4 regions of the Streptomyces sp. CNZ287 genome follow, and region 4 is predicted to be linked to each of the others. Evidence: riboswitches for the same ligand, from Rfam matches in the RefSeq annotation. Region 4 holds a riboswitch; each other region holds the start of a gene.

Region 1 (7,734 bases), on a different contig from region 4:
CACCGCCGTGGATTCCTCAGGGCCGCCGCCGGCACCGCCGCCGTGGCCGCGGGCGCCGGGGCCTTCGCGTCCCCCGCCGCCGCCGGCCACGGCGGCCTGATCCCCCGGGGCCGTATCGGCCTGCAGCTCTACAGCGTCCGCGACCAGATCCAGCAGCGCGGCTTCACGCCCGTGCTCACCGAGCTGGCCGCGATCGGCTACAAGCACATCGAGTTCGCCGGCTACACCTCGCCGGCCGAGCCGGACATGACCGTCCCCAAGCTCCGCAAGCTCCTCGACGACAACGGGCTGTGCGCCGGCGGCGCCCACCTCGGGCTCGACGCCCTGCTCAACGCGAGCACCCGCGAGCGGGAGTTCGAGAACGCCGCCGCGCTCGGCATGGACTACGTCGGCACCGCCAGCGACTTCCCCGGCCGTACGGCGGCGGAGATCCAGGCCGGCGCCGACCGCTTCAACGAGTCCGGCGAGGTGGCCCGCGGCTACGGGCTCAAGATCTACCAGCACAACCACACCAACGAGTTCGGCCCGGTCACCGACCGGCCGGGCGAGCGGCGCCACGACCTCTTCCTGAGCGGCACGGACCCGCGGTACGTCTTCCTGGAGCTGGACATCCTCTGGGCGTTCGGCGCCTCGGTGAGGTTCCGCGACCAGCTCGGCGAGTTCGACCCGCTGGACTACGTCAACGCCGCCCCGCAGCGCTACATCGCCTTCCACGTCAAGGACGGCGTGCGGGACCCGGCGCTGACGAACCAGTACCGCGACGTCGTCTTCGGCCAGGGCGAGCTGGACTTCCGCCGCTTCTTCAGCGGGCTGCGGGCGCCGGGGCTGCCGCTGTACTTCTGGGAGCAGGACCGAGCTCCGCAGGAGCCGCAGGGCTCGATCTGGGCGGCCGAGGCCAGCTACGACGCGATGGTCGCGCTGCGCAGCCGGGACTGAGTAAACCCCGGCACCGCGCGGTAGCCACCGCACGCGCGAACGACACGATCCGCGGGACCCGCGCCGCGGGCCGCGGTTCGTCATTCCCGCGGCGGGCCGGCCGCGGGCTCCTCCCCCGCAACCGAAACAAGGAGGTGCCCGCCGGCCGGGCCGCCGCGGGTGCTCAGGCGGCGTCGCTGCGGCCCGCGGCCGCCAGGGCGACATCGCAGGACCAGGCGGGCTCGACACCCGTACGCCGGCAGACCGCCAGGAAGAGCGGGATCGGCGGCGTGTACGGGACCCCGTCGGCCGGCCGGTGCACCAGCCGGGGTACGGCCGCCGGCCCGCCGGTGCCGGCGGCCGCCCCCGAGATATCGGCGCCCGGCGCGTAGTGCACGCTCCGCGGCCACTGCAGGCCGAGACCTGCGCCGGCCGGCACGATCCACCACCATCGGCTGCCGTCGGCGAAGACACAGCCCACGCGGGGAAGCCGGGCCATGACGTCGTAGCCGATCCGCTGCGACACGCCCACCGCGTCGCAGCCGAGGGCCGCGGCACCCGCGCCCGGTACGGCCAGCCGGAGCCGGCCGCCGGGCTCGGTGCGCATCATCCGGCCGCCCGCTCACCGGCGGCTGGGCCGGCCCCGGTACGGGAACCGGAAACGCGCGGCGCGGCGGCCCCCCCGGCCGCCGACACCTCGCGCTGCAGCTCCGCCCAGACCACCAGACCCGGGCCGGGCCGCGCGTCGTATGCCCCCCAGCTACTGCTGACCGCGGTGACGAGCAGGAGCCCCCGACCCTGCTCGTCCGCGGACGACCGCTGCACCCGCAGGCTTCCCGGCTCGACACCCTGATCGGTGACGGCCAGCCGCAGGCGGTCGGCGCTACAGCGCAGTTCGCACCCTATGCGCCGACTCCCCGTATGCAGCAGTGCGTTGGTCACCAGTTCCGAGAGGACGAGGGTGGCAGTCTCCCCCACCTCGCCCTCCACCCCCCAGCGGTGCATCTGCTCGCGGGCCAGCCGGCGGGCGACCATAACGGCGTCCGCCCGACCTGGCACCTCGAAACCGCACCGCACCGCACCGGCCCCCGAACGGAATCCCGGCAAGCCGGGATCCTGTGTCACGACCCCCGTCTGGTACGGCTGTGTGGACTGGCTCACATCCCAAACTATGGCCCTGCCACGGCCACTTGGCAACCCCCACTGTGAATTTTTCAGAGTTGCTGTTGCACTGTGTTCGCCAAGCCCGGGGCGTGGCACACTGCTTGAGGCAGTTCCGACAGGGAGGTATGGCGTGAGCGAACCGCGGTCTGCGCCGACCGTGGGGCAGGTCGTGCTCGGCAAGCGGCTCCAGGAGTTGCGCGAGCGGGCCGGGCTCAAGCGCGAGGAAGCCGCGAAGACCCTGCGCGTCGCCCCCGCCACCGTGCGCCGGATGGAGACCGCCGAGGTCGCGCTGAAGGTTCCGTACGTGCAACTGCTGTTGCAGGCGTACGGCATCGACCAGGAGGAGATCGACGCCTTCATCGCGCTCACCGAGGAGGCCAACGAGCCCGGCTGGTGGCAGCGCTTCCACGACATCCTGCCCGACTGGTTCAGCATGTACGTGAGCCTGGAGGGCGCGGCGTCGCTCATCAGGTCGTACGAGCCGCACTTCGTGCCCGGTCTGATGCAGACCGAGGACTACGCGCGGCACGTGCTGAAGGTCGGCTCCCTCGGCCGGGTCGCGCCCGCGGAGATCGAGCGGCACGTCGCGCTCCGCATGGAGCGCCAGGAGCTGCTCACCCGCGAGGACGCGCCCCGCTTCTGGGTCATCGTGGACGAAACGGTCCTGCGCCGCCCGGTGGGCGAAGCCGCGGTGATGCGCGCGCAGGTCGACCGGCTCCTCGACATCGCCTCGCTGCCCAACGTCACGCTCCAGATGGCGGAGTTCCGCACCGGCCACCACCCGGGCACGTACAGCCCCTTCGTCCTCTTCCGGTTCGCCATGCCCGAGCTGCCGGACATGATCTACACCGAGTACCTCACCGGCGCCGTCTACCTCGACGGCCGGCACGAGGTGGCCACACACCTCGCCGCCCTGGACCACATGGCGGCCCAGGCGGCGACGGCTAAACGCACGAAGGAAATCCTCCGGGACTTCCGCAAGGAGCTGTGAATGGAACGCATTTACAACGGCATGCCGGCGGCGGACCTCGGCACCGAGGGCTGGCACAAGCCGTGGAGCGGCGGCAACGGCGGCAACTGCGTCGAGGCCATGAAGCTGCGGGACGGGCGCATAGCGGTACGGCACTCGGCACACCCCGACGGTCCCGCCCTCATCTACACCCCCGGTGAAATGGACGCGTTCATCGAGGGTGCCAAGGCCGGCGAAGCCGACTTCCTGCTGTCGCGGAGCCCGGCGTGACCGCGTCAGGCGCGGTGCCCGCGCACCGGCAACCGCGCCGCCCGGTCCACTCGCCGTCCGAGCCGGACGGCGAGCCCATCCCGGCGAACGGGGGTGTGGCCCACCCGCACTGACGTGGGCCACCGGCCGGGAGCACAGAGAGGGAGGGGACACCCCGGGGGGGTCCCCTCCCTCGGCGTTCGCCGGGGTACGGGCGCGCAACGGCGCCCGGGGGCACGGCAGATGAAATTCCAGAAATCATGAACCGTGGGTGTCCGCACCGCTGCCTTCCGCAGGGTATGGGCGTACGGTATGCCCCCGATGGCCCTCGTCAGCCCCCGGGGAGGCCCGCGATGAGCGCATCTCCACCTCCGTCCGCCGGCGCGGTTCCGCCTGCGGTCCGCGTCGGAGTGCTACTCCCCCGGCTGCCGGAGGAGCCCGCGGCCTGGCTGGCGGAGTGCGCGGCGTACGACTCGGCGGGCGCCGACGCACTGTGGCTGGACGGCGGTCCCGACCCGGCGCACGACGTGCTGGCGCTCGCCGCCGCCCTGGCCGCCGCCACCGGCCGGGCGCGGCTGGTCGTCGCGCTGCCCGACCACGTGCCGCAGGCCGCGCTGCTGGCCCGGGCGCTGGCCACCGTGGTGCTGCTCAGCGGCGGCCGGCTCGCGCTCGCCGCCGACTCCCGGCGGTGCGCCGAACTCGGCGCCGTCGCACCGGCGGTGCCCGCCTTCCGCCGGCTCGCCCCCGCCGGACCCGGCTACGAGGAGCCGGGCGCCGGGCGCTGGACCCCGGCGGCGGCGCCCGCGGGTCCCGACGCCTGGCGGACCGCGCTCACCGGCGCCGCGGAGCGCGGGGTGCACGGTCTCGTCGTACCGGCCGGGCAGCCCCTGTTGGAGGCACTGCGCCTCAGCGTGCGTGCCGAACGTCACACGCGCCACAACCGCCCCACGGGTGCGCGCGTCACCACGGAGCGTCAGAGTCCGCATGGATCCTCGTGATCCGCTTGTGATCTGCCGTTCGATCTCCTAGTGTCCGAGTCGTTCGCACACGCGAGCACCGTGCTCCGGTACGCCGAATCCTGCCCGTCGGAGCCCGGAACCGTCGTCCCCACAGCCGTTCGGGCAGGAGCGGGGGAACCACTTCTCCGTCGGCAGGAGCACGGTGGCAGCACCGCACCGCACTCCCCGACTCGGGGTGAAGCCGCACAGCACGACGCGGCCGGGCAACTCCAGCCCGAACCCGACAGCTCACTTCGCAGGCGTCGGAGAAAGAGCGAGCCAACATGGCCGGAACCGGCACCCGGCGCGCGCCCAAGTCGCGCTCCACCCGCCGCTATGCCGCCGCTGCGGGGGTGGGCATAGCCCTGCCCGTCGCCGGCGGAATCGCGGCGACCGCCGCGCACGCCTATACGGTCGAGAAGGGCGACACCCTCTCGGAGATCGCCGAGGACAACGGGTTCGGTCCCGACTGGCAGCGGCTGTACGAGGCCAACAAGGAGGCCGTCGGCGACAATCCCCACCTGATCCTGCCGGGCCAGGAGCTGGACCTGGGGGATGAGAAGGCCGCCAGCAAGCCCGCCGAGGCCGACCAGAGCGCCGCCAAGACCGAGCAGAAGCAGCAGCGTTACGTCGAGCACACCGTCGCCGCCGGCGAGACGCTGGCCACGATCGCCGGGAAGTACGACGTGCCCGGCGGCTGGCAGCGGGTGTACGTCGACAACGAGGAGGCCATCGGCGACAACCCGGCCGCACTGACGGTCGGCACCGAGCTGCGCGTCGACACCGAGGGCGGCAAGGTCGACAAGTCGATCGACCCGAACGGCTCGTCGGCGTCCGAGGGCTCCGGCGGCGCCACCGAGGCGTCGCAGGCGAGCGTCCCGACCACCGAGTCCGGCATCCAGGCGGCGGCCCGGGAGATCGTGCCCGCCGACCAGTTCACCTGCTTCAGCAGCATCGTGGAGCGCGAGAGCGGCTGGGACCACACCGCGACGAACCCCACCTCCGGCGCGTACGGCCTGATGCAGGCGCTGCCGGGCGACAAGATGGCCTCGGCCGGCGACGACTGGCGCACCAACCCGGTCACGCAGATCACGTGGGGCCTGGACTACATGAACGACCGCTACGGCAGCCCGTGCGGCGCGTGGGATTTCTGGCAGGCGAACAACTGGTACTGATACCGGGGGGCCCTGGCCCGCGGGATTCTCCTCTCGCCCCGCCGCGCGGATCCGTCCGCGCGGCGGGGCGTGTTCGCCGTACGGGCTACGCCCCGGCCGCCCGCTCCGCGGCGGACCCGCCGGCGGGCTCGGGGGCGGAACCCTCGGCGGAGCCGGCGCCGGGCTCACCGGCGGACAACTCGGCCAGGTCCCGGGCCGCCTGGGCGAGGAGCCGGTGCATCGCCGCCTCCGCGGCGTCCGGGTCCTGCGCCCGTATCGCCGCCAGCACGGCCCGGTGGCCGGGCACGGGGTCGCTCGGGTGGTGTCCGGGGCCGTGCACCAGGCGGTCGCGGGCGGCCAGCCCGCTGGCGAGGACCTGGTCCATGCGCTCCAGCAGTTCGTTGTGCGAGGCGGCCAGCAGGGCACGGTGGAACGCGAGGTCCGCGGCGACCGCCTCGGCCGCGCCGTCCCGCGCCCCGGCCATCGCCGTGAGCGCCGCCTCCAGCGCCGCCAGGTCCGCGTCGGTGCGCCGCACCGCGGCCAGCCGGACCGCCGCGGGCTCGACGATCCCGCGCACCTCGTCCAGGTCGCGCAGCAGCGGGGAGGCGGCCCGCGCGGCGGCGCCCTCGCCCTGCTGCCTGCCCGCGGTCTCGAAGCGCCACCGCAGCACGTCGGCGTCGAGGAGGTGCCAGTCGGCGCGCGGCCGGACGAACGTGCCGCGCTTCTGCCGGGCGTCGACCATGCCCTTGGCCGCCAGCACCTTCAGCGACTCGCGCAGCGCGGTGAGGCTGACGCCCAGCTCGGCCTGGAGGGCGGCGAGGTCGAGGGTGGCGCCCTCGGCGATCTCACCGCCGAGCACCCGGTGCGCGAGGGTCTCCACCGTCTGCCCGTGCACCCCGCGGCGCGCATAACCCGCCATGCCCCCTCGCTCCTCCCTCAGCTCCCCGCCCGCCCGTGCTCCGCCGCCCCCGCGGCGCCCCCGCTCAGGCCGATGACTTTACGACGCTCCAGCCGCCGTCCACGACCAGGCTCGCACCGGTGACGTAAGACGCCTCGGGCGCGGCGAGGAAGGCGACGGCGGCGGCCACCTCCTCCGGCGCGCCCAGCCGCCCCGCGGCGGTCTGCGCGGCGCTGGCCCTGCGGTCCTCCTCGGGGACGCGGTCCCAGAGCCGGGTGAGCACCGGTCCCGGCAGCACGGTGTTCACCCGCACCGACGGGCCGTACTCGACGGCCAGTTGGCCGGCCAGCGACAGCAGCCCGCCCTTGGCGGCGGCGTACGCGGGGTGGCCGGGGATGCCGTGCCTGGCGTGCACCGACGAGACCAGCACCGCGGCGCCCGGGGCGCCCTGCTGCGCGCGCAGCCCGGGCAGGCAGGCGCGGAAGCCGAGGAACGCGGCCGTCAGCCCGACGTCGACCTGGCGCCGCCAGGAGGCGGGCGACGTCTCGTGCGCGGGGGCGACGTCGACGGCGACGGCGTTGGAGACGAGGACGCCGACGGGCCCGAAGTCCGCGGCCGCGGCCAGGATCCGGGGCCAGCCGTCCTCCTCCGCCACGTCCGCGGCGGCCGCGGCCGCCGCGCCGCCCGCGGCGCGGATCTCCGCGGCCGTGGCCTCCGCCCGGTCGCCGTCGATGTCGGCGACGACGACCGCGGCGCCCTCGGCGGCGAGCCGGCGGGCGGTGGCCGCGCCGATGCCGGCGGCGGCCCCGGTGACGACGGCGGTGCGGCCGTCGAAGCGTGCGGTGTGCGGGAGTTGCGTGGCTCCGGCTGCTGTCACGAGTTCACGCTCCGGGTGTTGACGGATCCGCCGCGGCACTTCTACGTTTCCCCAAGGTTAATTCGTAATTTAAGAATTGAGCAAGAGGGGCGGAGGCAGCGTGGGGCGCATCCACTTCGGCGGCGACTACAACCCCGAGCACTGGCCGGAGGAGGTGAGGGCCGAGGACATCCGGCTGATGAAGGAGGCCGGGGTCTCCATGGTCACGGCCGGCATCTTCTCCTGGGCGCTGGTCGAACCGCGGCCCGGCGCGTACGACTTCGACTGGTTCGGCCGCGTGCTGGACGACCTGCACGGCGCCGGCATCCGCGTCTGCCTGGCGACGATGACCGCCTCCCCGCCGCCGTGGCTGACCGAACAACACCCCGAGGTGCTGCCGCAGGACGCCGACGGCGTCCGCAGGTGGCCCGGCTCACGCCAGCACTTCTGCCCCTCCAGCCCGGTCTACCGCGAGCACGCCGTGCGCCTGGTCACCGAGCTGGCCACCCGCTACGGCACCCACCCCGCCC
Region 2 (7,734 bases), on a different contig from region 4:
TGCGATCGGGGTGGTCGGTCTTGTGCATCTCCGGTCACGATCCTTTGATTGTTGCTCTCCGTATCTCTACAGTCGCCCAACGTGCGTAGGGTTTGAAGGGGATGGGTGTCCCAAGACCACCGTTGAGAGACGAGGACCTCCATGGCACAACGACCACGCGAGTTGACCCCCGACCGATCAGCACGCCACCTCTTCGGCTTCGAAATGCGCCGCTGTCGCGAACACGCCGGCATGAGTCTCGAAGGACTGGCCGAGGTCGTGAAGTACAGCCGAAGCCACCTGGCGCGGATTGAGGTGGCCGCCTACATGCCGCCGCCTGATCTGGCCGCGGCGCTGGACGCGGCCTTCGGGACGGATGGGATCTTCCAGAGGCTTTACGCGCTCGCCAGACACGAGGTGCACCCGGACAAGTACCGGCGAAGGATGGAGCTGGAAGCTCAGGCACGCGCCATCGGCGAGTACGCGGGAGTCCTGGTGCCTGGGATCGTACAGACGGAGGATTACGCACGCGCTGTTTTCCGGGCGCAGAAGCCCCGGGCCACCGGCGACCAGATCGAGGAGATGGTTACCGCCCGCATGGGACGGCAGGCGTTGCTGGCATCCGATCGACCGCCCGAGTTCTCGGCTGTTCTGGACGAAGCAGTGCTGCGTCGTCCGGTTGGAGGACCTGGTGTGATGGGCGAGCAACTCGACCGGCTGCACAAGTTGACGCACACGGAGACAACGGTGGTGCAGGTGCTTCCGTTTGTGCACGGAGAACACGCCTTGCTGGGTGGCTCGTTAGCACTGTTCACGCTGGAACGCGGGACCTTTGTCGCCTATGAAGAGAGCATCGGGACAGGTCAACTGCTGGAGGATCCGGAACTGGTCGACGCGCGTCGGCGCGCCTACGATCTGCTCAGGGCGTACGCGTTGTCGCCCAAGGATTCTGCGGAGCTCATCCAGTCGATAAAGGAGACGTTCTCGACATGAGCACGATCCACTGGGTCAAGTCCAGCTACAGCAACGGTGATGGCGGCGGGTGTGTCGAGTGGGCGCCGGTCGTTGCCGCCTCGGGCGTTGTTCCCGTGCGGGACAGCAAGGATCCCGATGGACCTGCCCTCGCGTTCTCTGCCGCGGGGTGGCGGGCCTTCGTTGCGGGCGTTCGGGCCGGAGAGTTCGCCGAGCGCTTCTGACCTTGCCCGAAGGTCCATGGTCCGGGAGTTATCCACAGGGGGAAGCGGAGGGTGGGGATCCGGGAGAGGGTGGGGGCATGACGGGGGAACTTGGGTCGCTGGGTGCGTTGGCGGCGGCGAATGGTGGGGTGTTGGTTTGTGCCGAGGCGTTGGCGGCCGGGTGGTCGTCCGGGGTGTTGGTGCGGCGGTTGCGGAAAGAGGGGTGGCGGAAGGTTCGGGCCGGGGTGTGGGTGGAGCCGGGGCGGGTTCCTGATCTGCGGTTGCGGTTGCGGGTGGCGCAGGCCGGGCGGCCGGAGCTGGTCGTCAGCCACAGTGCCGCGGCTCATCTCCTCGGGGTCGAAGTCCTCGCCGTGCGGCCCGAGTTCACCCACGTGCGGTCGCGGGGGCGGGCGCCCGAGGGGTGCCTGCTGCATCGGACCGCCCTGAGTGACGACGAGATCGTCAGCGTCGCCGGGCTGCGCGTGACCGACGCGTCGCGGACCCTCGTCGACCTGCTGCGTACGGCCGAGCGGGACGCCGCGCTCGTGGCCGTGGAGTCCGCCCTGACCCGGCGGCCCCTGGCGCCCGGCGGAGGGTGGCCGCGGCGGTGGCGCGAGCAGGTGACCGATCTGCATGCGGTCTCCGAGGCCCTTGCCGGCATCGGGCAGCGGCGGGGTGTGGTCCAGGCGCGGCAGCGGCTGGCGCTCGTCGATCCTCGCTCCGGCTCGCCCGCCGAAACCGTCGCGCGGTTGCGGATGTACGACGCCGGGCTGCGGCCGCTCAGCCAAGTGCCGTTCACCGCGCCCAACGGGCGGCGGATACGGGTGGACTTCTTCTTTCCGGTGGCGGGGCTCGTCGTCGAGATCGAGGGCTACGGCTTCCACGGCGGCCGGGCCGCCCATCGGGCCGACGTCGAGCGCTTCAACGACCTGGGGCGCTGTCCCGAGGTCCGGCGCATGCTCCGGTTCACCGCGGCCGATGCCTTCGAGCGGCCCCAGCGGATGCTCCACGCCATCCGCGCCGCCCTGGGTGAGATCGCCGCCGGGGGATCCCACCCTGCCGATGCTGCCGCCCGTGCGGCAGCGAGTGCCGGGGCCTCCAGCGCCGCTGCCGAGGTCACTGCCTCTGCCACCGCGGCTGCCTGAATCGCCGCCGCTGGTCTGCCCGCGATGTCCGCCGTGCGTGGCAGGCTGCCGCCATGGACGCCTGCGTCAGGAACATCGTGCTCGACTGCGCCGACGCCCGTCAGCTCGCCGACTTCTACACGCAGTTGCTCGGCATGCGGGTCATCCGCGAGGACTGGATGGTGATCGCCAAGGACGAAGACAGCTTTCCACGGCTGGCATTCGAGGAAGTCGAAGGCTACCGGCCGCCGCTCTGGCCCGATCTCGACCGCACCTACCCCCAGCAGATGCACATTTGCTTCGGCGTCGACGACTCCACCGCCGCCGGCGAGCTGGCGCTGCGGCTCGGGGCCACGCGGCTCTCCGAGGCGGGGGGCAGTTGCCCGGTGTTCGCCGACCCCGCCGGGCATCCGTTCTGCCTCTGCGGGCCCGGGGAGTAGGTCCCGGGAAAGTGCCGACGGCCCTGGTGTCGGGGGGTCGGCCACCAGGGCCGCCGGCGGTCTCGGTGCGTGCTCGGACGCCACGGGGGAAGTTGCGTTCGGGCACGCCGGAGACGTGGGAGAGGGGTTATGGGGGCTTGCGGTCCGTGCGGCGGGTGGCCGTCCCGGCCGTGAGGGCCGGGGCGCTGGGCCCGCCGGGTGGATCAGACCGGGGCGCCGTTGTTGCGCAGCCAGGCGAGGGGGTCCACTGCGTCCCCGCCGCCGGGTCGTACCTCAAGGTGCAGGTGCGGGCCGGTGACGTTGCCCGTGGCGCCCACGCGCCCGATGACGTCGGCGGTCGTCACCTCGCCGGAGGACTGGATGATGGAGGACAGATGGCAGTACCAGACTTCGGTGCCGTCCTCGAGCGTGAGGACGATGCGGTAGCCGTACGAGCCGGCCCAGCCGGCCTCGGTGATCGTGCCGCCGTGCACCGCCTTGACCGGGGTGCCGGTGGAGGCGGCGAAGTCCTGGCCCGTGTGGCCCGCGGCCCACATGTCGCCGGACTCGCCGAACGTCGAGGTGAGCGTGTAGTTCGCGACCGGGGCGACGTAGCTGGCGGCGAGCTTCGCGAGGCGCTCCGCCTCCGCCTTGCGGCGGGCTTCCTCTTCCGCCTTGCGGCGGCGCTCCTCCTCCAGGCGGCGCTGGCGCTCCTCTTCCGCCGCCTTCGCCTCGGCGGCCTCCTCGGCCGCCTGCTTGGCGGCCTCGGCCTCGGCCGCCGCGCGGGCGGAGGCGTCGGCCTCCGCCTGCTGCTGCTCGGCCTGCTCCAGGATGCGGGCCCGCAGCGCCTCGCCGGAGTCGGCGGGCTGGTTCGCGGTGTCGGTGTCGCTCGCGTAGCTGACCTGGGTGAGCGGAGCCGTGGTGACGACCGAGTCGGAAGCGGGCTCCTCCTCGCTCGGCATCAGGTCGCCGACGCCCGGCAGGCTCTCCGCGTCGGGGAGTTGGGCGCCTATCCGGTTCGCCACGGTGTCGACCTGGTCGGGCATGGATATCGCGACCGGCGGCTTCTCCTGCGCCGTGGCCATACTGCCCGCGCCGACGGCGGCGAAGACACCCACGCCGAGTACGGCGCCGCTGCGCGCCATGCTGCCGCCGCGCTGCCGGGGAAGGCGCCGACGGCCGCGGGAGGGAAGGTCGTCCTCGGGGAGGACTTCGTCGACCGGCTCTTCGGCGGCGTGACCGGTGGGCGCATACCCCTCGGGGGCGTGGCCGCCGGGCGCATAGCCGTCGTAGCCGTAATCGTCATAGCCATGGCCGTAGCCAGGCCCAGACCTGTAGGACGCCACGAAGGCGTACTCCTTTCCTTCCTTCTCGCCTACCGGGTTAGCTGACGGGTTCGGAGCAGGAAGGTCTCCTACGGGCCGCTTCCTCGCGGAAGTTGGCCCGATTCACCCCAAGGTGGTGGTTCCCCGGTTCCCTAGGTGTTGCCGTTGCTGCAGTTGTGACTCGTGCGGGATTCGGCGACGGCGCACGGTGCCGCCTCTTGCGACGGCAGTGACGACCGCGCTGCGTTACCGCACGCTAGCGGACGACGGCGTTCGATTCCAAGTCGTTCCCGTTATTCAGTTGTGCTTCACCGCGGACGATCCGGGCATGCACCAGCGGAAACGGACAAGTTGACGCCCTGATTACGCGCAGTGAGGTCCGGTCGTTAGCTGATCGTGCATCAGTTGTTATGCGGAGGGGCGCTGTTCCGCTACGGAGCGTGTGCGGCCGGGGGCGAGTCCGGCGGCTCCGCGAACGGTGTACGGGAGCGGGCGAGGGCGAACAGCGCCATGTCGTCCGCGATCCTTCCGCCCGTATAACGGGTCACGTCGTCCAGGAGGGTGTCCAGCAGTTCGTGCGGCCCGTCGAACAGCCGGCCGTCCAGCCGGGTCAGCGGATCGTAGAAGACGCCCGCCTTGTTCCGCGCCTCGGTCACGCCGTCCGTGAAGAGAACGAGCGCCGCGCCCGGCGGGAACTCCTCCTCCATCAGCTCGTCCGGCCACGTACCCAGGTCGCCCATGCCCAGCGGCAGCGCGTGCTCGTGCGGGTGCAGCGTGCGCGCCGCGCCGTCCGGCCCGAGCAGCAGCGGCGCCGGATGGCCGCGGTTGAGCAGCCGCAGCGCGCCGCCCTCGCGGTCGACCTCCGCCAGCACCGCGGTCGTGAACCCCTCCACCCGGTCGAGGCCGCTGCGCCCCGTCTCCTGGCGCTGCAGCGCGCGTTCCAGCCGCCGCGCGACTCCCGCGAGCCCCGCCTCCTCCTCGGCCGCCTCCCGGAAGGCGCCGATGACGACCGCCACGGACTCCACCGCCTCCAGCCCCTTGCCGCGTACGTCGCCGACGATGCAGCGCACGCCGTACGGGCCCTCCTGCACGGCGTAGAGGTCGCCGCCGATCCGGGCGTCGGCGTCCGCGGCCTGGTAGCGGGCCGCGACCCGCAGCGTGCCGAAGCCGTCCGGCGGATTCGGCAGCACGGCACGCTGCGCGGCGACGGCGACATGGCGGGCGGAGGTCAGCCGGCGGTAGTTGCGCTGGATGAGGACGTTGATGCCGACCGCCAGGGCACCGAGCACGGCCTGCGACACCATATGGGTGAGTGCGTGGGTCCTCGTGGCGGTGCCGTGGAGGATTTCGAGCACGACGTTCACCACCAGGGCGGCGACGGCGACGGCGACGGTGCCGCGCAGAGTGAGCAGCGCAGCGGCGACCAGCGGGGTGGTCTCGAAGACCGGCAACGATCTCAGCCCCTCCGGCGTGAACCAGAAGAACACCGCTCCCACGACGATCAGCACGGCCGGCAGCCACCGCAGCACCCAGCGGACCCGCCGCTCACCGCCGGTGGCATTGGGACGACTGGACCGGACCATCTGGTCCAGCGCACTGTTACCCACGCGGTAGGCCCGCCCCTTCTCGTACGGGGCGCGTCGCTCGGCGTACGAGCCGCTCTTCGCGCCGTGCGAAGCGCGGCCCCCGCGCGGGCCGCCCTCGTCCTGCCCCGCGCCCTGCGCGCCGTCCTCCCGCACCGGCTGCACCTGCCCTCTCCTGCGCTGCCCTTCCAGTGCTGTCCTCCCCATGCGGCCGACACGCGGGCCCTTGCCGTCGTCCCTCAAGGTTCCGCGTCCCGGGCGGGACGGCGACCGGGCGGGGCCCAGGCGGGTTACAGGTGGCGTTTCGGGCGCCATTGCGGCCAGGGTGTGACGGGCATACGAGCAGCGGACCGGCGGACCGCACGCAGAGGGTACAGCCGAACGGGTAGAGGACCGCCCGGCTCCGGCGCGCGCGACGTGCGCACGCCCCCCGGCTCTCCCAGCGCCCCGCGCGCCCCGTGCACGCCCTACACCCTGGGAATCCCCGGACAACTGACGCCATCTGTCAGCCGTCCGGCGTCAGCCACCGCCAAGCACCACCCACCGCCAAGCACCACCCGCCGCCACGCGCCCGCCGCCGCCACGCGCCGGCCCCCGCCACGCGCCGGCCGCCGTCAGCCGAGGCGTACCGGGAAGGACTCCAGGTCGTTCTGCGTCAGGACCGGCAGGTTGCGGAGCTCCCCCAGCGGCACCGCCGCCCGCAGCTCCGGGAAGCGGGCGAAGAGCGCCGGCAGCGCCACCGCCGCCTCCAGCCGCGACAGCGCCGCGCCGGGGCAGATGTGCGGCCCGTGCCCGAAGGTCATGTGCCGGATCGGCGTCGCCCGCGTCACGTCGAAGGCGTCCACGTCCGCCCCGTGGTGCCCGGCGTCCCGCCCGATCGCGCGGTACGAGATGACGACGCCCTCGCCCTTCTCGATCACCGTGCCGGCGATCTCGATGTCCTCCGTCGCGAACCGCATCAGCAGGTGGGTCACGGGCGGGTCGTAGCGCAGTGCCTCCTCGATCGCCGTCTCCCACGTCACCTTGCCCTCGCGGACCAGGGCGAGCTGCTCGGGGTGGCTCAGCAGTCCGCGCACGGTGGTGAGGAGGAGCGTGATCGTGGTCTCGTGCCCGGCCGCGATCATGGACTTCAGGTTGCCGACGACCTCTTCCTCGGTCAGCGGCTCGCCGCCCTCGTCGGCGAGGATCAGCGCGCTCGTGAGGTCGTCGGCGGGCTCCGCGGTCTTCTGCCGCACCATGTCGGTAAACACGCGGTCGAGTTCCGCCATCACCGCGAGCCGCTCCTCCTGCGGCGTGAGCATGGAGAAGAAGGCTTTCCACAGGCGCATCTGCCGCGGTATCTCCGATTCCGCGACGCCCATGAGCGCGCACACCACCCGCATCGGCAGCGGCTGCGCGAAGACCTCCTTGAGGTCGACCACCCCGTCGCCCCCGGCCGCCGCGGCCGCAAGGGAGTCCAGCAGTTCGGCCGTCACCCGCTCGACCACCGGCCGCAGCGCGTCGAGCCGCCGCGGCGTGATGGCCTGCGCCGTCTTGGCCCGCAGCCGCCGGTGCTCGGCGCCGTCGACCGTGAACATCGACCGGCCCGGGTTGACCATCCCGATCAGCGGCCACTCCGCCGTCACCTCGCCGGTCTGCCACAGCCGCCAGGCGCCGATGTCCTTGACCAGCCGCGCGTCGGTGAGCAGTCGGCGGGCCTCCGCGTGCCGCGTGACGGTCCATGCGGGCGCGCCGAGCAGTTCGATCCGGGTGAGCGGGGCGGCGGCGCACAGGAGCGCGGTCTCGCCCGCGAGGTCGCGTACGAGCGGGTCGATGGCCAGCGGTTCGGGGAGGGCCCCGGAGGCGGCCGGGGCGGCGGCGGAGCCGGCGGCGTGCGGGCAGTTCACAGGTGACCTCCTGCAGCGCGTACGGGGGTGAAGGTGACCGGCAGGGCGGTCATGCCGCGCAGGAACGCGGACGGCCGCCGCACCAGCGTCCGGGCCGGCACGGACAGGTCCAGGTCGGGCAGCCGGTCGAGGAGTACCTCGAGGCCCGTCCGGGCGATGATCTCAGCGATCTCCTGGGCCGGGAAGGGGCAGCGGAAGTCGCCGTAGCTGAAGGCGAAGTGGGCGCTGTTGCCGGCCTGTGCG
Region 3 (7,734 bases), on a different contig from region 4:
GCTGACGACCGCGCTCACGCCCTTCGACGCCGGGCTCGGCCGGGTCGTCAAGCTCGACAAGCCCGGCGACTTCGTCGGGCGCGAGGCGCTCGAAGAGGCCGCCGGGCGCGCCGCGGCGGAGCCGCCGCGGGTGCTGGTCGGCCTGGTCGCCGAGGGCCGGCGGGTGCCGCGCGCCGGGTACGAGGTGGTGGCCGGCGGCCGGCGCATCGGCGAGGTCACCTCCGGCGCCCCCTCCCCCACCCTGGGCAAGCCGATCGCGATGGCGTACGTGGACGCCGCGCACGCCGGTCCCGGGCCCTCGGCGGCCACCGGCGTGGGCGTCGACATCCGCGGCAGCCACGAGCCGTACGAGGTCGTCGCCCTGCCGTTCTACAAGCGCCCCTGACCGGCTCCGCGAGAGCCACCGGCCCCTTCCCGCGGCAGTCCCCCGACCGCGCCACCAGCGCCCCTTTACGCCTCTGACGTCCCGATCCTGGAGAATCGCCTTATGAGCAACCCTGAGCACCTGCGCTACAGCAAGGAACACGAGTGGGTCGCGACCGCCGACGGCGTCGCCACCGTCGGCATCACCGCCCACGCCGCGAACGCGCTGGGCGATGTCGTCTTCGTCCAGTTGCCGGACGTGGGCGCCGCGGTCACCGCGGGCGAGCCCTGCGGCGAGCTGGAGTCGACGAAGTCCGTCTCCGACCTCTACGCGCCGGTGACCGGGGAGGTCACCGAGACCAACCAGGACGTCGTGGACGACCCGGCGCTGGTGAACTCCGGCCCGTTCGAGGACGGCTGGCTCTTCCGGGTGCGCGTCTCGGCCGAGGCCGCCGACCTGATGTCCGCCGCCGAGTACACCGAGTTCACCGCGGGCTGAGCTCCGCCGCCGCAGCCCCGCCCGACCGCGTCCCTCTTCTTTCCCCGGAAGGTCCCATGTCCCTTCTGAACGGCTCGCTCCACGAGGTCGACCCCGAGGTCGCCGCCGCCGTGGACGCCGAACTCAAGCGCCAGCAGTCCACCCTCGAAATGATCGCCTCGGAGAACTTCGCCCCGGTCGCCGTGCTGGAGGCGCAGGGCTCGGTCCTCACCAACAAGTACGCCGAGGGCTATCCCGGCCGCCGCTACTACGGCGGCTGCGAGTACGTCGACGTCGCCGAGGAGCTGGCCCGCGAGCGGGTCAAGGCGCTCTTCGGCGCCGAGGCGGCGAACGTCCAGCCGCACTCGGGCGCGTCGGCGAACGCGGCGGCGATGTTCGCGGTGCTCAAGCCGGGCGACACGATCCTGGGCCTGGACCTGGCCCACGGCGGGCACCTGACCCACGGCATGAAGATCAATTTCTCCGGCAAGCTGTACGACGTCGCCGCCTACCACGTCGACGCCGAGACCGGCCAGGTCGACATGGCCGAGGTCGAGCGGCTGGCCAAGGAGCGGCGGCCGAAGCTGATCATCGCCGGCTGGTCGGCGTACCCGCGGCAGCTCGACTTCGCCGGCTTCCGCCGGATCGCCGACGAGGTCGACGCGCTGCTGATGGTCGACATGGCGCACTTCGCCGGTCTCGTGGCCGCGGGCCTGCACCCCAACCCCGTGCCGTACGCGGACATCGTCACCACCACGACGCACAAGACCCTCGGCGGCCCGCGCGGCGGGGTCGTCCTCTCCCGCCAGGCCCTCGCCAAGAAGATCAACTCGGCGGTCTTCCCCGGCCAGCAGGGCGGCCCGCTGGAGCACGTGATCGCGGCCAAGGCGGTGTCCTTCAAGATCGCCGCGTCCGAGGAGTTCCGCGAGCGGCAGCGGCGCACGCTGGACGGCGCCCGGATCCTGGCCGAGCGGCTGCTGCGGGACGACGCCCGCGCGGCCGGCGTCTCGGTGCTCTCCGGCGGTACGGACGTCCACCTGGTCCTGGTCGACCTGCGCGCGTCCGAGCTGGACGGCCAGCAGGCCGAGGACCGGCTCCACGAGATCGGCATCACCGTCAACCGCAACGCGGTCCCGGACGACCCCCGCCCGCCCATGATCACCTCCGGCCTGCGCATCGGCTCGCCCGCGCTGGCCACCCGCGGCTTCACCGCCGCGGACTTCGAGGAGGTCGCCGACGTCATCGCGGAAGCCCTCAAAGCACCCCTCACCCGCTGGGGTTCCGACGATCCGAAGACGGCCGCACTCGCCGCCCGGGTCACGGCCCTGGCGCAGAAGCACCCGCTGTACCCCGGCCTGTAGCCCGTACGGCCCGGCGGCCCGCCGCTTCGACGCGGCGGGCGGCCGGGCCCGGGGCCGTACGCGCAACCCGTCACCACCCGCACCACGCACGCGCACGCCCCACGCAAGGACAAGGGAGTCCCGAGTGGCCATCTCCGTCTTCGACCTCTTCTCGATCGGCATCGGCCCGTCGAGCTCGCACACGGTCGGCCCGATGCGGGCCTCCCGGATGTTCGCGCGCCGGCTGAAGAACGAGGGCCTGCTGGCCCACACCGCCGCCGTACGCGCCGAACTCTTCGGCTCCCTGGGCGCCACCGGCCACGGCCACGGCACCCCCAAGGCCGTGCTCCTCGGCCTGGAGGGCCACTCGCCGCGCACCGTCGACATCGAGTGGGCCGAGGGCGAGGTGGAGCGCATCCGCGCCACCGGGCGGCTGCACCTGCTGGGCGCCGAGATAGGGCGCGACCACGAGATCCCCTTCGACGCCTCCGCCGACCTCGTCCTGCACCGGCGCCGCTCGCTGCCGTACCACGCGAACGGCATGACGCTGGCCGCGTACGACGCGGACGGCGGGACGCTGCTGGCGAAGACCTACTACTCGGTGGGCGGCGGCTTCGTCGTCGACGAGGAGGCGGTCGGCGAGGACCGGATCAAGCTCGACGACACCGTGCTGAAGCACCCGTTCCGTACCGCGGACGAGATGCTGCGCCGCACCCGCGAGACCGGCCTGTCGCTCTCCTCGCTGATGCTGGAGAACGAGCGCGCCTGGCGCACCGAGGCGGAGATCCGCGCCGGGCTGCTGGAGATCTGGCGGGTCATGCGCGACTGCGTCGCCCGCGGGACCAGCCGGGAGGGCATCCTCCCCGGCGGCCTGAAGGTCCGCCGCCGCGCCGCCGGCGAGGCCCGCCAGCTCCGCGCGGCGGGGGACCCGGCGGCGCACGCGATGGAGTGGGTCACCCTCTACGCGATGGCGGTCAACGAGGAGAACGCCGCCGGCGGCCGCGTCGTCACCGCCCCCACCAACGGCGCGGCGGGCATCATCCCCGCGGTCCTCCACTACGCGGCGGACTTCGTACCGGGCAGGGACAGCCGCGCCGGGGAGGAAGACACCGCGGTCCGCTTCCTCCTCGCGGCCGGCGCGATCGGCATGCTCTTCAAGGAGAACGCCTCCATCTCCGGCGCGGAGGTCGGCTGCCAGGGGGAGGTGGGCTCCGCCTGCTCCATGGCCGCGGGCGGCCTCGCCGAGATCCTCGGCGGCACCCCGGAACAGGTCGAGAACGCCGCCGAGATCGGCATCGAGCACAACCTGGGCCTGACCTGCGACCCGATCGGCGGCCTGGTCCAGATCCCGTGCATCGAACGCAACGGCATGGCGGCGGTCAAGGCCATCACGGCGGCCCGCATGGCACTGCGCGGCGACGGCCAGCACTTCGTCTCCCTCGACAAGGCCATCAAGACGATGAAGGAGACGGGTGCGGACATGAAGGTCAAGTACAAGGAGACGGCCCGCGGCGGCCTCGCGGTCAACGTGGTGGAGTGCTGAGGGAGTTGGCGAGTGCCTTTCCGGCGGCGCCGCCAACTCCCCCTTTTCCGCCCGCAATCCGGCGGCGATCCGGAAAACGTCCTTTCCCCTTGGGCAGTTGACGCCCCTTCGCCCTCACGGGCGAACGGGTTCTCCGCGATGAATTCGTGAATTCCCGCCGCTCATACGCGTCACCGGACGGCCAAGAACAAACGGACTTGTCGGATATTCCCCGACGGGCGATACGTACTATTTGAAGGATTCGCCCCCGATCGCCCCCCCCCCCCCCGCCTCTGACCGACTGGCCCCCTCCGTCCGGTGACGCGAATCACGTTCGGCCGCGGGCACCGGCGGGGGGAATTCACAGTTTCCGTGTTCCGAAAGCGAGTTGCGGCCCTCTCCGCTTTCCGCGGCGGCGCCCATCCGGCCCGTGAGCCGGTCCCGTATTGGCCGGACGAGTTCCGCAGCTTGTCCGGACCGGAAAGACATGCTTAAGTCTCCGCCAGCCGGGTGGACGCCGAATCCTGCCGCCATCCGGAAACCGTTCCCTAATGACACACGGCAGGAGCGGGGGACCCATAGGTAAGTCGCCGGCCCGGATTCCGGAACGGCTTGGGGTGAAGTCGCACCGCGGTGCGGCCGGGCATCTCCAGCCCGAACCCGACAGCTCACCTCGCAGGCGCAGGAGGAGAAAGACCCATGCCCGCAAGAGGTAAGCACCGCCGTCCCAAGCTGCGTCTGATCGGCCGCGGCATCACTTTCGCCGGCGTCAGCGGCGTCGCGATCGCCGCCCCGCTGATCGGCGCGTCCTCGGCATCCGCCGCCGGCTCCGTCCCCGCTTCCGCCCCCCAGACCGGCGTACGCGCCGAGGCCCCCGCCGCGGCGACCACCGGCGCGGCAGCGGCCACCTATGCCGTGGTCGCCGGAGATTCCCTGGCGAAGATCGCCGACAAGGAAGGCGTACGCGGCGGCTGGAAGAAGCTGTACAAGGACAACCGCGAGGCCGTCGGCGACAACCCGCACTTCATCCTCCCCGGCCTTGAACTCTCCCTCGGCGCCAAGGCCGACACGAGCGAGCCGAAGGAATCCGAGTCCGGCCTGAAGACCACGAGCGCGTCCGTCACGAGCTACCCGGACAACCTCGACGGCTGGATCCGGGAGTCGCTCGACATCATGGCCGAGCACGGCATCCCGGGAACCTACGACGGCATTTACCGCAACATCATGCGGGAGTCCGCTGGCGACCCGCAGGCCATCAACAACTGGGATATCAACGCCGTGAACGGCACGCCCTCCAAGGGCCTGCTCCAGGTCATCGCTCCCACCTTCGATGCCTACCACGTACCCGGCACCTCGACCGACAGCTTCGACCCGGTCGCCAACATCACCGCCGCGTGCAACTACGCGGCCGACAGGTACGGCTCGATCGACAACGTCTACGGGCCGTACTGACCCACCGGAGAGCGCCGGTGTCCCCACCGGCGCCCTCCGCTCCGGCGGTGAGGCCCGCGGCGCGTCCGGACGGCACGGACGCGGGAATTCGCGGCCCGTTCACCCCGTGCTCGCCGGCCGGGAGCGTTTCGCTTCTACGGTCGCCCCATGTCCGCCACCTCTCTCTCCCGACGCGGTGTCCTCGCCGGCGCCGTGGCCGGCGCGCTCGCGTCGCCGCTCGCCGCCGTGCCCGCGCACGCCGCCCGCACGCGCGGCCTGCTGATCTTCGTCGCCCTCGACGGCTTCGGCATCGACTACCTCGACGGCCGTGCGCCGATGCCCCACCTGACGTCGCTGGTACGGGCCGGCTCGCTGACCACCAGCACCGGCGTGATGGCCAGCATCACCAACCAGTCGTGGACGGCCGTCTCCTGCGGCGCCCACCCGGACCGCACCCGCAACGCCGCCTACTACTACGACGAGGCGGCCGGCGTCGCCCGCGGCCAGAGCCGCGACAGCGCGGTCGAGGGCCTCGCCCAGGCGTGGCGGCCGCAGGGCATCCGGATCGGGTCCGCGCAGTGGTTCATCCTCCAGGACAAGGGCACCTCGTACGGCGATCCCGACGGCCTCTACACCCAGCCCGGCGGGCGCATCGGCGCGCGCGTCGACGACGCGGTCGCGATGCTCACCGGGCGGCCCGTCGACAGCGGCGGCACCGCGGTGACCCTCACCCGGCGACCGGACTTCCTGGCGGTCTACTCCAGCGACCTCGACGGCGACGGGCACGCGTTCGGGCCCGACGACCCCCGGATGCTCGACACCCTGCGCGAGACCGACGCCGGGATCGGGCGGCTGATCCGGACGGTCAAGGACCTCGGCCTCTACGGCCGGACGACCTGGGTGGTCACCGGCGACCACGGCATGACGGGCTGGAAGACGCCGATGGCGGCGCAGGCGGTCGCCGCCCTCGCCACCGCGGGCTTCACGCCCGAGGTGATCGGGTCCGGCGGCCGGCCGGCGCCGGAGACCGATGCCGTCCTGGTCTCCGGCGGCAGCATCGCCTCCGTGCACCTCCTCGGCGCGGGGGCCGCCGACGCCGCCGCGATCGAGCGGGCCCGCGCGGCGCTCGCGGACGCCGAAGGCGTCGCGGCGGTGCTGACCAAGGCGGACCAGGCGGCGCTGCGGATGGCGCCCCAGTACGGCCAGTTGGTGCTCGAACTGGCGGCGCCGTACGCGCTCTCCTTCACCCCGCCGGCCGAGGGCTTCGACGGCCGCCACGGAAGCCGCGCGGAGACCGCGGTCCCGCTCATCCTGGCCGGCCACCGGATCCGGCGCGGCCGTGCGCCGCGCGATCCGCGCCACGTCGACCTCGCGGCGACCATGTCGGCGATCCTCGGTGTCGCCCCGCCCGCGCAGTCGGAGGGCCGGGTGCTGCGGGAGTCCCTGCTCCCCTGACCCGGGCCCCGCCCGGGCAGCCGGGTTATTCGCTGGAGCGGCGCCGCCGGGCGCTTCTGGGCCCTGTCTGGCACATAGCGCCGTCCGCCCTCTGGGCGGGCTCCCCCACAGCGCGCAAGCGCGCGTGGGCGGTACCCCCAGGCGTCTGGTGCGTGCGATCGCAAGGCGGAGGGCCGACCGCATAGCGGGCCTCTTCGGCCGACCCCGACAACGCAGCGAGCGTGCGTGCCAGGCGTCGCAACGCCGCGGTCGCCGCCCGGCGCCCCGCCTTCGCCCGGCTGGCCACCGGGGTGAAGGCGTGGGCGAGGGCCCGCGGCCTCGACTCGGCGCCGTTCGGCGGACTGCCGGGGCTGGCCTGGTCGGTGCTGGCGGCCCGTACCGTACGCGAGGCCGAGGACCCGGCCGCGCCGGACTGCCGACAGACTTCTTCGGCACCTGGGCCGCCTGGGACTGGCGGATTCCGGTCGCCCTCGACGCCGCGGCCGCCGCACCGCAGGCGCCGGTGGCGGTCCTCACCCCCACGGAGCCGGTCCGCACCTGCACCGGGCAGGTGACCGCCGGCTTCCGCGACCTGCTGGCCGACGAGCTGTACCGCGCCTGGACCTTCCTGGAGCAGGCGGCGGAGACCGGCGCGGACCCCTGGCCGGAGCTGCTGGCGCCGCCGCCGCTGCACCGGCGGCACGCGGCGTGGGCGGTCCTGACCGTACGCCGCGGCAGTACAGGCGAGTTCGAGGAGACCCTGGGGCGCGTACGGGGGCGGCTGCCGGCACTGCTCACGGCGCTGGCGGAGGCCGGCGCGGCCGACGCGCACGCCTGGCCGCCGCCGTTCGAGACCGGGCCGGCCCTCGCCCGGTACGCGATCGGCCGCGGCCGCACCCCGCCGGGCCCCGCCCGGCTCGCGGAGATCGCCGGCGGGTGGTGCGGCGGGCTGCGCGGGGTGGGCGTCGACTGGGCAGCGGGCGGCACCGTACCGGCGCTGCGCTGATCGCCTCGGACGTGCCGGGACCGCTACCCGTCCGGCCGCGCGCGACTGCCGCTTGCGGCCGACGCGCCCGTGGCGGTCACGGCTTCCTCGCGATGAGGCCCGGGCATGACGCCCCGGCATCGGTGCAGACGATCCGCACTCTGCCCCACACGGTGCGATG
Region 4 (7,734 bases):
ATGCGCAGGACAGCGCTCGCCGTAACCGCCGCCGCGTTCATCGCGGCCGTGCCGCTGCTCAGCTCGTGCAGCGGCGAACCGCGCGCGGGAGCCGCGGCCGTGCTCGGCGACGACGAGCGCATCACGGTCTCGCAGTTGCAGAACCGGGTCGCCGACGTGCGCGCCGCGCAGAACGCCAGCCCTCAGGCCGACGAGATGATCGACCAGAGCGGCGACCTCAGCGTGGACACGCTGAACACGATGCTCCAGGGCCGGGTCATCGAGCAGGCCGCGGAGAGCCACGGGGTGACCGTCCCCCGCGGCGAGGTGCAGCGCACGCGCCGGGCGGAGGCGGACTCGGTCGGCGGCGAGAAGCAGCTCGAGGCCATGTACCTCCAGCAGTACAGCATCCCGCCGGAGGGCCTGGACACGCACTACAAGCAGCAGCTCATGGTGCAGGGGCTGGTGGAGAAGCTGGGCATCAACCCGCAGACGCAGGAGGGCCAGGCGCGGCTCGGCGGCGTGCTGGTCGAGGCGTCGAAGGACCTGGGCATCGACGTCAGCCCGCGGTTCGGCAAGTGGGACAACGAGCAGGTGCGGCTGGGGCAGGCCGACACCCCGTGGATCAAGCAGGTGAACGCCACCGCGGAGGACGGCGCCCTCCCCCAGCAGTGACCGGGCGGCGCGGGGCGTAGGCCCCGTCCGGGCCCGTCGTTCCCCGGCCGCCGGTGCCCGGGTTGTCGGCGGCGTCGGCTACGGTCGGGGACGTGACCGGCCGAATCGTCCTGCTGACCACCACCCACCGCATCGCCCCCGGGCTGCTGTCCTGGCCCGCGTGGGAGGCGCTGCGCGGCGCCGACCGCGTGCTGTGCGCCGACGCCGCGCATCCGCAGGTGCCGTATCTGCGGGAGGCGGGCGTCGAGGTGGAGACCGCCGTGCCCGACGCCCGCGAGCTGGTCGACGCCTGCGCCGGGGGCGCGACCGTCGTCGTGGTCGCCGCGGCGGACGGCGAGCCCGCGCTGACGGACGGGCTGGCCCGGCTGGCGGGCTCGGGGCGGGTGGAGATGCCGTCGCTGGAGCTGCTGCCCGGTTCGTACGACGTGCCGGGCGCCCGGCTGGTCGACGTGGTCGAGGTGATGGACCGGATCCGGCGCGAGTGCCCCTGGAGCAGCGGGCAGACCAGCGCGGGCCTGGCGGCGCACAGCCTGGAGGAGGTCTACGAGCTGGTCGAGGAGATCGAGTCCGGCGACTTGGGGGCCGTCCGCGAGGAGCTGGGGGACGTGCTGCTCCAGGTCGTCTTCCACGCCAGGATCGCGGAGGAGGACCCCGAGGAGCCCTTCTCCATCGACGACGTGGCGGGCACGCTCGTGGAGAAGCTGGTCCGCCGCCATCCGCACGTCTTCGGCGACGCGGTGGCCGAGACCCCGGCGGACGTGAAGGCGCACTGGCTGCGCGAGAAGGCCATAGAGAAGCGGCGTTCGTCGGTCACGGAGGGCGTGCCGCTGGCGCAGCCGGCGCTGTCGCTGGTGGCGAAGCTGGCGGGCCGCGCCCGCTCGGCGGGCCTGGCGGTGCAGGTGCCCGGCGGGGGACGGGCCGGGCTCGGGAACGGGGCTCCGGCGGCCGCGGGGAACGGCGTTCGCCAGGAAGAGGCCGACGCCGCCGTACGGGAGGGCCGCGGCGCGGTCGCGCCCGCGGTCGATCCCGTGGACGGGTTCGGCGCCGAACTGCTCGCGCTGGCGCTGCGGGCCGAGGCGCGGGGCGTGGAGCCGGAGACGGCGCTGCGGGCCGCGGCGCGCACGTACCGCGAGGCGATCCTCGCGGCGGAGAAGGCGGGCGCGGGGGAGCCGGCCGACGGGGGCGGCGGCACCGGTGCGTACGACGCGGCAGGGCCGACCACCGCCGAAGCTCCGCCGGGCACGAACGGCAGGGCTGCGGAGGACTCCACCGCCTCCGACGGGCCGTCCTCCGCCGGGTCCTCCGGCGCGCGCTGACGTGGCCGGTCCGCCCGCGGGCGACGGGCCCGAGCCCGCGCTCTTCAGCTGGGAGTTCGCCACCGACCCCTACCCCGCGTACGCCTGGCTGCGCACCCACGCGCCCGTCCACCGCACCACCGTGCCCAGCGGCGTCGACGCCTGGCTCGTCACCCGCTACGCCGACGCCCGCCAGGCCCTCGCCGACCCCCGGCTGTCCAAGAACCCCGCGCACCACCACAGCGACAAGACCGGCATCCCCGGCGAGCGCAGCGCCGGCCTCATGACCCACCTGCTCAACATCGACCCGCCCGACCACACCCGGCTGCGAAGGCTGGTCTCCCAGGCGTTCACGCCCCGCCGCGTCGCCGCCTTCGCGCCCCGCGTACAGGAGCTGACGGACCGCCTCATCGACGGCTTCGCGGACCGCGGCGAGGCCGACCTCATCCACGAGTTCGCCTTCCCGCTGCCGATCTACGCCATCTGCGACCTCCTCGGCGTCCCCGCCGAGGACCAGGACGACTTCCGCGACTGGGCCGCCGTGATGCTGCATTCCTCCGGGGGACGCCCCCCGGGGCCTCGTAACCACGGCAAGGGCCCGCGCGGCGGCGTCGCGCGCGCGGTGAAGAAGATGCGCGCCTACCTCGCCGAGCTGATCCACCGCAAGCGCGCGGCGCTCGGCGGCGGCGACGCCGCGGCAGACGACCTGATCTCCGGCCTCATCCGCGCCTCGGACGAGGGCGAGAAGCTGACGGAGAACGAGGCCGCCGCCATGGCGTTCATCCTGCTCTTCGCCGGCTTCGAGACCACCGTCAACCTGATCGGCAACGGGACGTACGCCCTCCTCACCCACCCCGCCGAGCGCGCCCGGCTGGCCGCGGATCCCGGGCTGCTGCCCTCCGCGGTGGAGGAACTGCTGCGCTACGACGGCCCGGTGGAGCTGGCGACGTGGCGGTTCGCGACCGAGCCGCTGGAGATCGGCGGGCAGCGCGTCGCCGTGGGCGACCCCGTGCTCGTCGTGCTGGCCGCCGCCGACCGCGACCCCGCGCGCTTCGCGGACCCCGACACCCTGGACCTGTCCCGGCGTGACAATCAGCACGTGGGCTACGGCCACGGCATCCACTACTGCCTCGGCGCCCCCCTCGCAAGACTGGAGGCGCAGACCGCCCTGGGTACCTTGCTGCGCCGCCTTCCCGACCTGCGGCTGGCGGGCGAGACATCCGAACTGCGGTGGCGCGGCGGGCTCATCATGCGGGGCCTGCGGACGCTTCCGGTGCACTTCGGGCGTTCGTTGTGATCTGCGCGTGACTATCAGGCGATCAACTTGTGATCGGCGGTGGTTCGGTATTAAGTTCGGCCACTGGCTCGAACACACAGGGAACGAAAGGCACTCGCATGCGCTCGGGTAACGGACGCCACCGACGTCCCCGCCAGGCCCCCGCGTTCGTCGTCGCGGCCGGTGCGACCGGGGCGGGTCTCGCCCTGCCGCTGCTGGGCGCGAGTGGCGCGAGCGCCGCCGACGCCGGCACGTGGGACCGGGTCGCCGAGTGCGAGAGCGGCGGGCTCTGGAGCGCCGACGAGGGCAACGGGTACTACGGCGGCCTGCAGTTGACGATGGACATGTGGCAGGAGTACGGCGGCGAGGAGTTCGCCTCGCAGCCCGACTACGCCAGCCGCGCGCAGCAGATCACGGTCGCCGAGCGCATTCTCGCCGGCATGGGCGCCGACAAGGCGTGGCCGGAGTGCGCCGAGGACGCCGGGCTGGACGGCGACGGCGGGGTGCCGGAGGTCGACCCCGGCGCCGAGCTGCCGCTGCTGCCGACGGCGCCGCCCACCCTCGCCCCGAGCCCGGACGACGACTCCCGTGGCCAGGACGAGGACGGGCGTACGGACCGCGAGGACGAGCGCGACCGCAAGGACGGCGACGACTCCCGGAAGGGCGGCGGCAAGCACCGCGGCGGCCAGGACCCGGACGAGCGCGACGGCGGCTCCGGCGAACGGAGCGGCCGGGACGACGACACCGCCTCCGGCGAGGGCTCCGGCCGGCACCGCGCCCCGGACGCCTCCGCGACCCCGGCCCCGTCCGGAGCCCCGTCCTCGCCGGGCTCCCCCGGGGCCCCGCGTGAGGCCGTCGAGACCCCCGGCGCCTCCCAGTCGCCCGACGAGACCGAGCCGCCGGAGCCGGGTCGCGAGTGGATCGCCGAGATCCCCGGTGACGCGGACGAGCGCGGCGGGGACCGCAAGAGCGACGCCTCGGGACGCGACGCCGCGGCGGGCGGCGGCAGTTATACCGTCCGACCGGGTGACACCCTCTCGGATATTGCCAGCGAGCATTCCCTGTCGGGCGGATGGTCCGAGTTGTACGACGGGAACAAGAACTCCCTCGGTGAGGACCCCGACACCATCAAGCCTGGTCAGGAACTCGAATTGAGCGGGAACTGAACAGTCGACGGGTGAAGGCCGCGCGGATTAGTCATATTTGACGTAATCGGCTGACCGGGCTACCTGACGGACCTAAAACCGGGCGTGGCATTTTCCGAGGTCTTTGAATCGCACACGCCTATGTGCTTACCGTCACATCGCTCGCCAACGCGAGCCCCGGTGATCGCCTCACGCCGAATCCTGTCGGCGTTCACCCGGGCCACCTGTGCATGAAGCACCGCTGACAGGAGCGGGGGACCCACGGTAAGCGCCGCTCCGGTCCAACGAGAAGGCGGACCGGACGGCTTGGGGTCAAGCCGCACGTATGACGTACGGCCGGGCACTCACAGCCCGCACCCGACAGCTCACCTCGCAGGCGTCGGTGAGAAAAGAGCACCATGCTTCTTCCTGCCGGAATGGGTAAGCACCGCCGCCCCACCGCACAGGCACGCCTTGGCACACACTCCCGCGTGGTCGTTCTCATGGGCGCCACCGGAACCGCGATCGGGCTGCCGGTGCTCGGCGCCCAGCACGCGTCCGCGGCGCCCATCGATACATGGGAACGGGTGGCCGCCTGCGAGTCCAGCGGAAATTGGTCGACGAATACGGGGAACGGCTATTTCGGCGGCGTCCAGTTCTCCCAGTCGAGCTGGGAGGCCGCCGGCGGCCGCAGCTTCGCCCCGCGCGCCGACCTGGCGTCGAAGCAGCAGCAGATCGCCGTCGCGGAGCGGCTGCTTTCCATGCAGGGACCGGGCGCGTGGCCCAACTGCGGCCCGCGCGCGGGTCTGGCGGCGGGCGGTCCGGCCGCCGGGCAGATCGTCCCACCGGCGCCACAGGAGGCCCCGCAGCCGCCGCCGCAGGAGCAGCCGCAGCCGCAGCCGCCGCAGGAGCCGCAGGAGGCCCAGACGTTGCCGGCCCCGGCGGCGCAGGAGCAGGCGCCGCAGGAGGCCCCGGAGGGCACCGAGGCCAGCGGCGCCGCCGAGCAGACGCAGCCGGAGTCCCGCACGGTCTTCCGCGGCTTCTACTACGAGGTCCGCGAGGGCGACACCCTCGACGACATCGCCCAGCGGCACGGCGCGGAGAGCTGGCAGCAGTTGTACGAGGACAACAAGCCGGTCGTCGGCGAGAACCCGGACCTGATCCGGCCGGGACAGAAGCTGAAGGTGAACTAGCTCCCCGCGCGGGCGGGCCGCACCGGACCACGAGCCGGCCGGCCCGCCCGCGCCCTGTGCACCGCCGCCGCCTGCCGCCCCCTGGTGCCCACCGGTGCCGCCTGCGGCCCGGCACGCCGCCGCGGTACGGCGCGGCCGTCCCGGCCCGTCCGGTGCGCGGGCCGGGACGACCACGCCGTACGCCACCCGCCGCCGCGGGCCCCGCCGCCGCGGGCCCGCCCCCGGCGGCTCCCGTCCCGCGCCGCGTCCGCTGGCCCGTCCCCGCTCCGCGGCCCGAACCGTCTCGTACCGCGGGATGCGGCCGGGTGCGCGCCGGGGCCGTCACCCGGGGCGGCTAGGCTCAGGGCGGAACCCGTAGCGAATCCCTCCGAAGGAGACACCGTGCCGTCCATCGACGTCGTCGTAGCCCGAGAGATTCTCGACTCCCGCGGCAACCCCACGGTCGAGGTCGAGGTCGGCCTCGACGACGGCAGCACCGGCCGTGCTGCCGTTCCGTCCGGTGCCTCCACCGGCGCCTTCGAGGCCCTGGAGCTGCGCGACGGGGACAAGGCCCGTTACGGCGGGAAGGGCGTCGAGAAGGCCGTGCTCGCCGTCATCGAGCAGATCGGCCCCGAGCTCGTCGGCTACGACGCCACCGAGCAGCGCCTCATCGACCAGGCGATGTTCGACCTCGACGCCACCCCCGACAAGTCCTCCCTCGGCGCCAACGCCATCCTCGGCGTCTCCCTCGCCGTCGCGCACGCCGCCTCCGAGGCATCCGACCTGCCGCTGTTCCGCTACCTCGGCGGTCCCAACGCGCACGTGCTGCCGGTGCCGATGATGAACATCCTCAACGGCGGCAGCCACGCCGACTCCAACGTGGACATCCAGGAGTTCATGATTGCGCCGATCGGCGCCGAGTCGTTCTCCGAGGCCGTCCGCTGCGGCGCGGAGATCTACCACCAGCTCAAGGCCGTCCTCAAGGAGCGCGGCCTGTCCACGGGACTCGGCGACGAGGGCGGCTTCGCGCCAAACCTCGACTCCAACCGGGACGCGCTGGACCTCATCATCGAGGCGATCCAGAAGGCCGGCTACACCGCGGGCCAGGACGTCGCCCTCGCGCTCGACGTCGCCGCCTCCGAGTTCTACAAGGACGGCGTGTACGTCTTCGAGGGCAAGGGCCGCTCCGCCGCCGAGATGACGGAGTACTACGAGCAGCTCGTCGCGGACTACCCGCTGGTGTCCATCGAGGACCCGCTGTTCGAGGACGACTGGGCCGGCTGGCACGTGCTGACCGAGCGCCTCGGCGACAAGGTGCAGATCGTCGGCGACGACCTCTTCGTCACCAACCCCGAGCGGCTCCAGCGCGGCATCGACGAGGGCTCGGCCAACGCGCTGCTGGTCAAGGTGAACCAGATCGGCTCGCTCACCGAGACCCTGGACGCCGTCGAGCTGGCCCAGCGCAACGGCTTCAAGTGCATGATGTCCCACCGCTCCGGCGAGACCGAGGACGTCACCATCGCCGACCTGGCCGTCGCCACGAACTGCGGCCAGATCAAGACCGGCGCCCCCGCCCGCTCCGAGCGGGTCGCCAAGTACAACCAGCTCCTGCGCATCGAGGAGATCCTCGACGACGCCGCCGAGTACGCGGGCCGCAGCGCCTTCCCGCGCTACAAGAACGGCTGAACGGGCCGACCCGTACGACATCGGCGTCGGACGCCCCCGGCCCCGGCCGCACCGCGTAAGGTGCGACCGGGGCCGACCACCGCTTGCCGCCCGGGGAGGACGCGACGCACATGGCCAGGGAGCGCTTCTCCACCACCACCCGGCTCAAGCTGCTCGGCGAGCAGGCCGTCAGCCGGGTCTCGGAGCGCGTCTACCGCGCGCGCCCGCCGCGGCGCAGCCGGCTGACGGGGCGGGCCGCGGTGCTCGCGCTCGTCGTCTGCTCGCTGGTGGTGGCGCTCGCGTACCCGCTGCGCCAGTACATCGCCCAGCGCGCCGAGGTCGCCGAGCTGGAGCGGGAGAAGGCGCAGGCCGAGCAGCGGGTCGAGGAGCTGCGGGACGAGAAGTCCCGCTGGAACGACCCGGAGTACGTGCGCCGGCAGGCCCGCGAGCACCTGCACTACGTGCTGCCGGGCGAGACCGGCTACCTGATGCGCGACGGCACCGGCTCCGCCCGCTCCGGCGAGGAGGGGGAGGCGGTGGACAGGCCG

The links. A riboswitch is a leader RNA that binds a small molecule or an ion and turns the genes downstream of it on or off. The one in region 4 is predicted to bind cyclic di-AMP.
Positions count from the first base shown of each region.
Region 1: linked by a shared signal. The riboswitch ahead of FB457_RS05190 (aggregation-promoting factor C-terminal-like domain-containing protein) and the one ahead of FB457_RS33095 (LysM peptidoglycan-binding domain-containing protein) in region 4 are both predicted to bind cyclic di-AMP.
Region 2: linked by a shared signal. The riboswitch ahead of FB457_RS18890 (peptidoglycan DD-metalloendopeptidase family protein) and the one ahead of FB457_RS33095 (LysM peptidoglycan-binding domain-containing protein) in region 4 are both predicted to bind cyclic di-AMP.
Region 3: linked by a shared signal. The riboswitch ahead of FB457_RS31335 (transglycosylase SLT domain-containing protein) and the one ahead of FB457_RS33095 (LysM peptidoglycan-binding domain-containing protein) in region 4 are both predicted to bind cyclic di-AMP.

Region 1 is NZ_VISV01000002.1:216,952-224,685, reverse strand. It holds gene FB457_RS05220 (sugar phosphate isomerase/epimerase family protein) at 1-936, shown strand, start outside; gene FB457_RS05215 (hypothetical protein) at 1,100-1,525, opposite strand; gene FB457_RS05210 (ATP-binding protein) at 1,522-1,974, opposite strand; gene FB457_RS05205 (Scr1 family TA system antitoxin-like transcriptional regulator) at 2,210-3,070, shown strand; gene FB457_RS05200 (DUF397 domain-containing protein) at 3,071-3,319, shown strand; gene FB457_RS05195 (LLM class flavin-dependent oxidoreductase) at 3,652-4,296, shown strand; cyclic di-AMP (ydaO/yuaA leader) riboswitch at 4,400-4,574, shown strand; gene FB457_RS05190 (aggregation-promoting factor C-terminal-like domain-containing protein) at 4,581-5,471, shown strand; gene FB457_RS05185 (FCD domain-containing protein) at 5,557-6,369, opposite strand; gene FB457_RS05180 (SDR family NAD(P)-dependent oxidoreductase) at 6,434-7,225, opposite strand; gene FB457_RS05175 (beta-galactosidase) at 7,326-7,734, shown strand, end outside.
Region 2 is NZ_VISV01000010.1:17,995-25,728, forward strand. It holds gene FB457_RS18865 (ATP-binding protein) at 1-28, opposite strand, end outside; gene FB457_RS18870 (helix-turn-helix domain-containing protein) at 142-972, shown strand; gene FB457_RS18875 (DUF397 domain-containing protein) at 969-1,175, shown strand; gene FB457_RS18880 (PDDEXK family nuclease) at 1,400-2,299, shown strand; gene FB457_RS18885 (VOC family protein) at 2,353-2,718, shown strand; gene FB457_RS18890 (peptidoglycan DD-metalloendopeptidase family protein) at 2,922-4,043, opposite strand; cyclic di-AMP (ydaO/yuaA leader) riboswitch at 4,055-4,197, opposite strand; gene FB457_RS18895 (PP2C family protein-serine/threonine phosphatase) at 4,454-5,770, opposite strand; gene FB457_RS18900 (cytochrome P450 family protein) at 6,220-7,491, opposite strand; gene FB457_RS18905 (cytochrome P450 family protein) at 7,488-7,734, opposite strand, start outside.
Region 3 is NZ_VISV01000024.1:35,824-43,557, reverse strand. It holds gene gcvT (glycine cleavage system aminomethyltransferase GcvT) at 1-385, shown strand, start outside; gene gcvH (glycine cleavage system protein GcvH) at 488-862, shown strand; gene FB457_RS31345 (serine hydroxymethyltransferase) at 919-2,202, shown strand; gene FB457_RS31340 (L-serine ammonia-lyase) at 2,327-3,724, shown strand; cyclic di-AMP (ydaO/yuaA leader) riboswitch at 4,239-4,399, shown strand; gene FB457_RS31335 (transglycosylase SLT domain-containing protein) at 4,403-5,155, shown strand; gene FB457_RS31330 (alkaline phosphatase family protein) at 5,303-6,589, shown strand; gene FB457_RS31325 (hypothetical protein) at 6,888-7,574, shown strand.
Region 4 is NZ_VISV01000028.1:52,729-60,462, reverse strand. It holds gene FB457_RS33115 (SurA N-terminal domain-containing protein) at 1-654, shown strand; gene FB457_RS33110 (nucleoside triphosphate pyrophosphohydrolase) at 747-1,970, shown strand; gene FB457_RS33105 (cytochrome P450) at 1,972-3,246, shown strand; gene FB457_RS33100 (LysM peptidoglycan-binding domain-containing protein) at 3,345-4,391, shown strand; cyclic di-AMP (ydaO/yuaA leader) riboswitch at 4,600-4,764, shown strand; gene FB457_RS33095 (LysM peptidoglycan-binding domain-containing protein) at 4,841-5,542, shown strand; gene eno (phosphopyruvate hydratase) at 5,924-7,207, shown strand; gene FB457_RS33085 (FtsB family cell division protein) at 7,318-7,734, shown strand, end outside.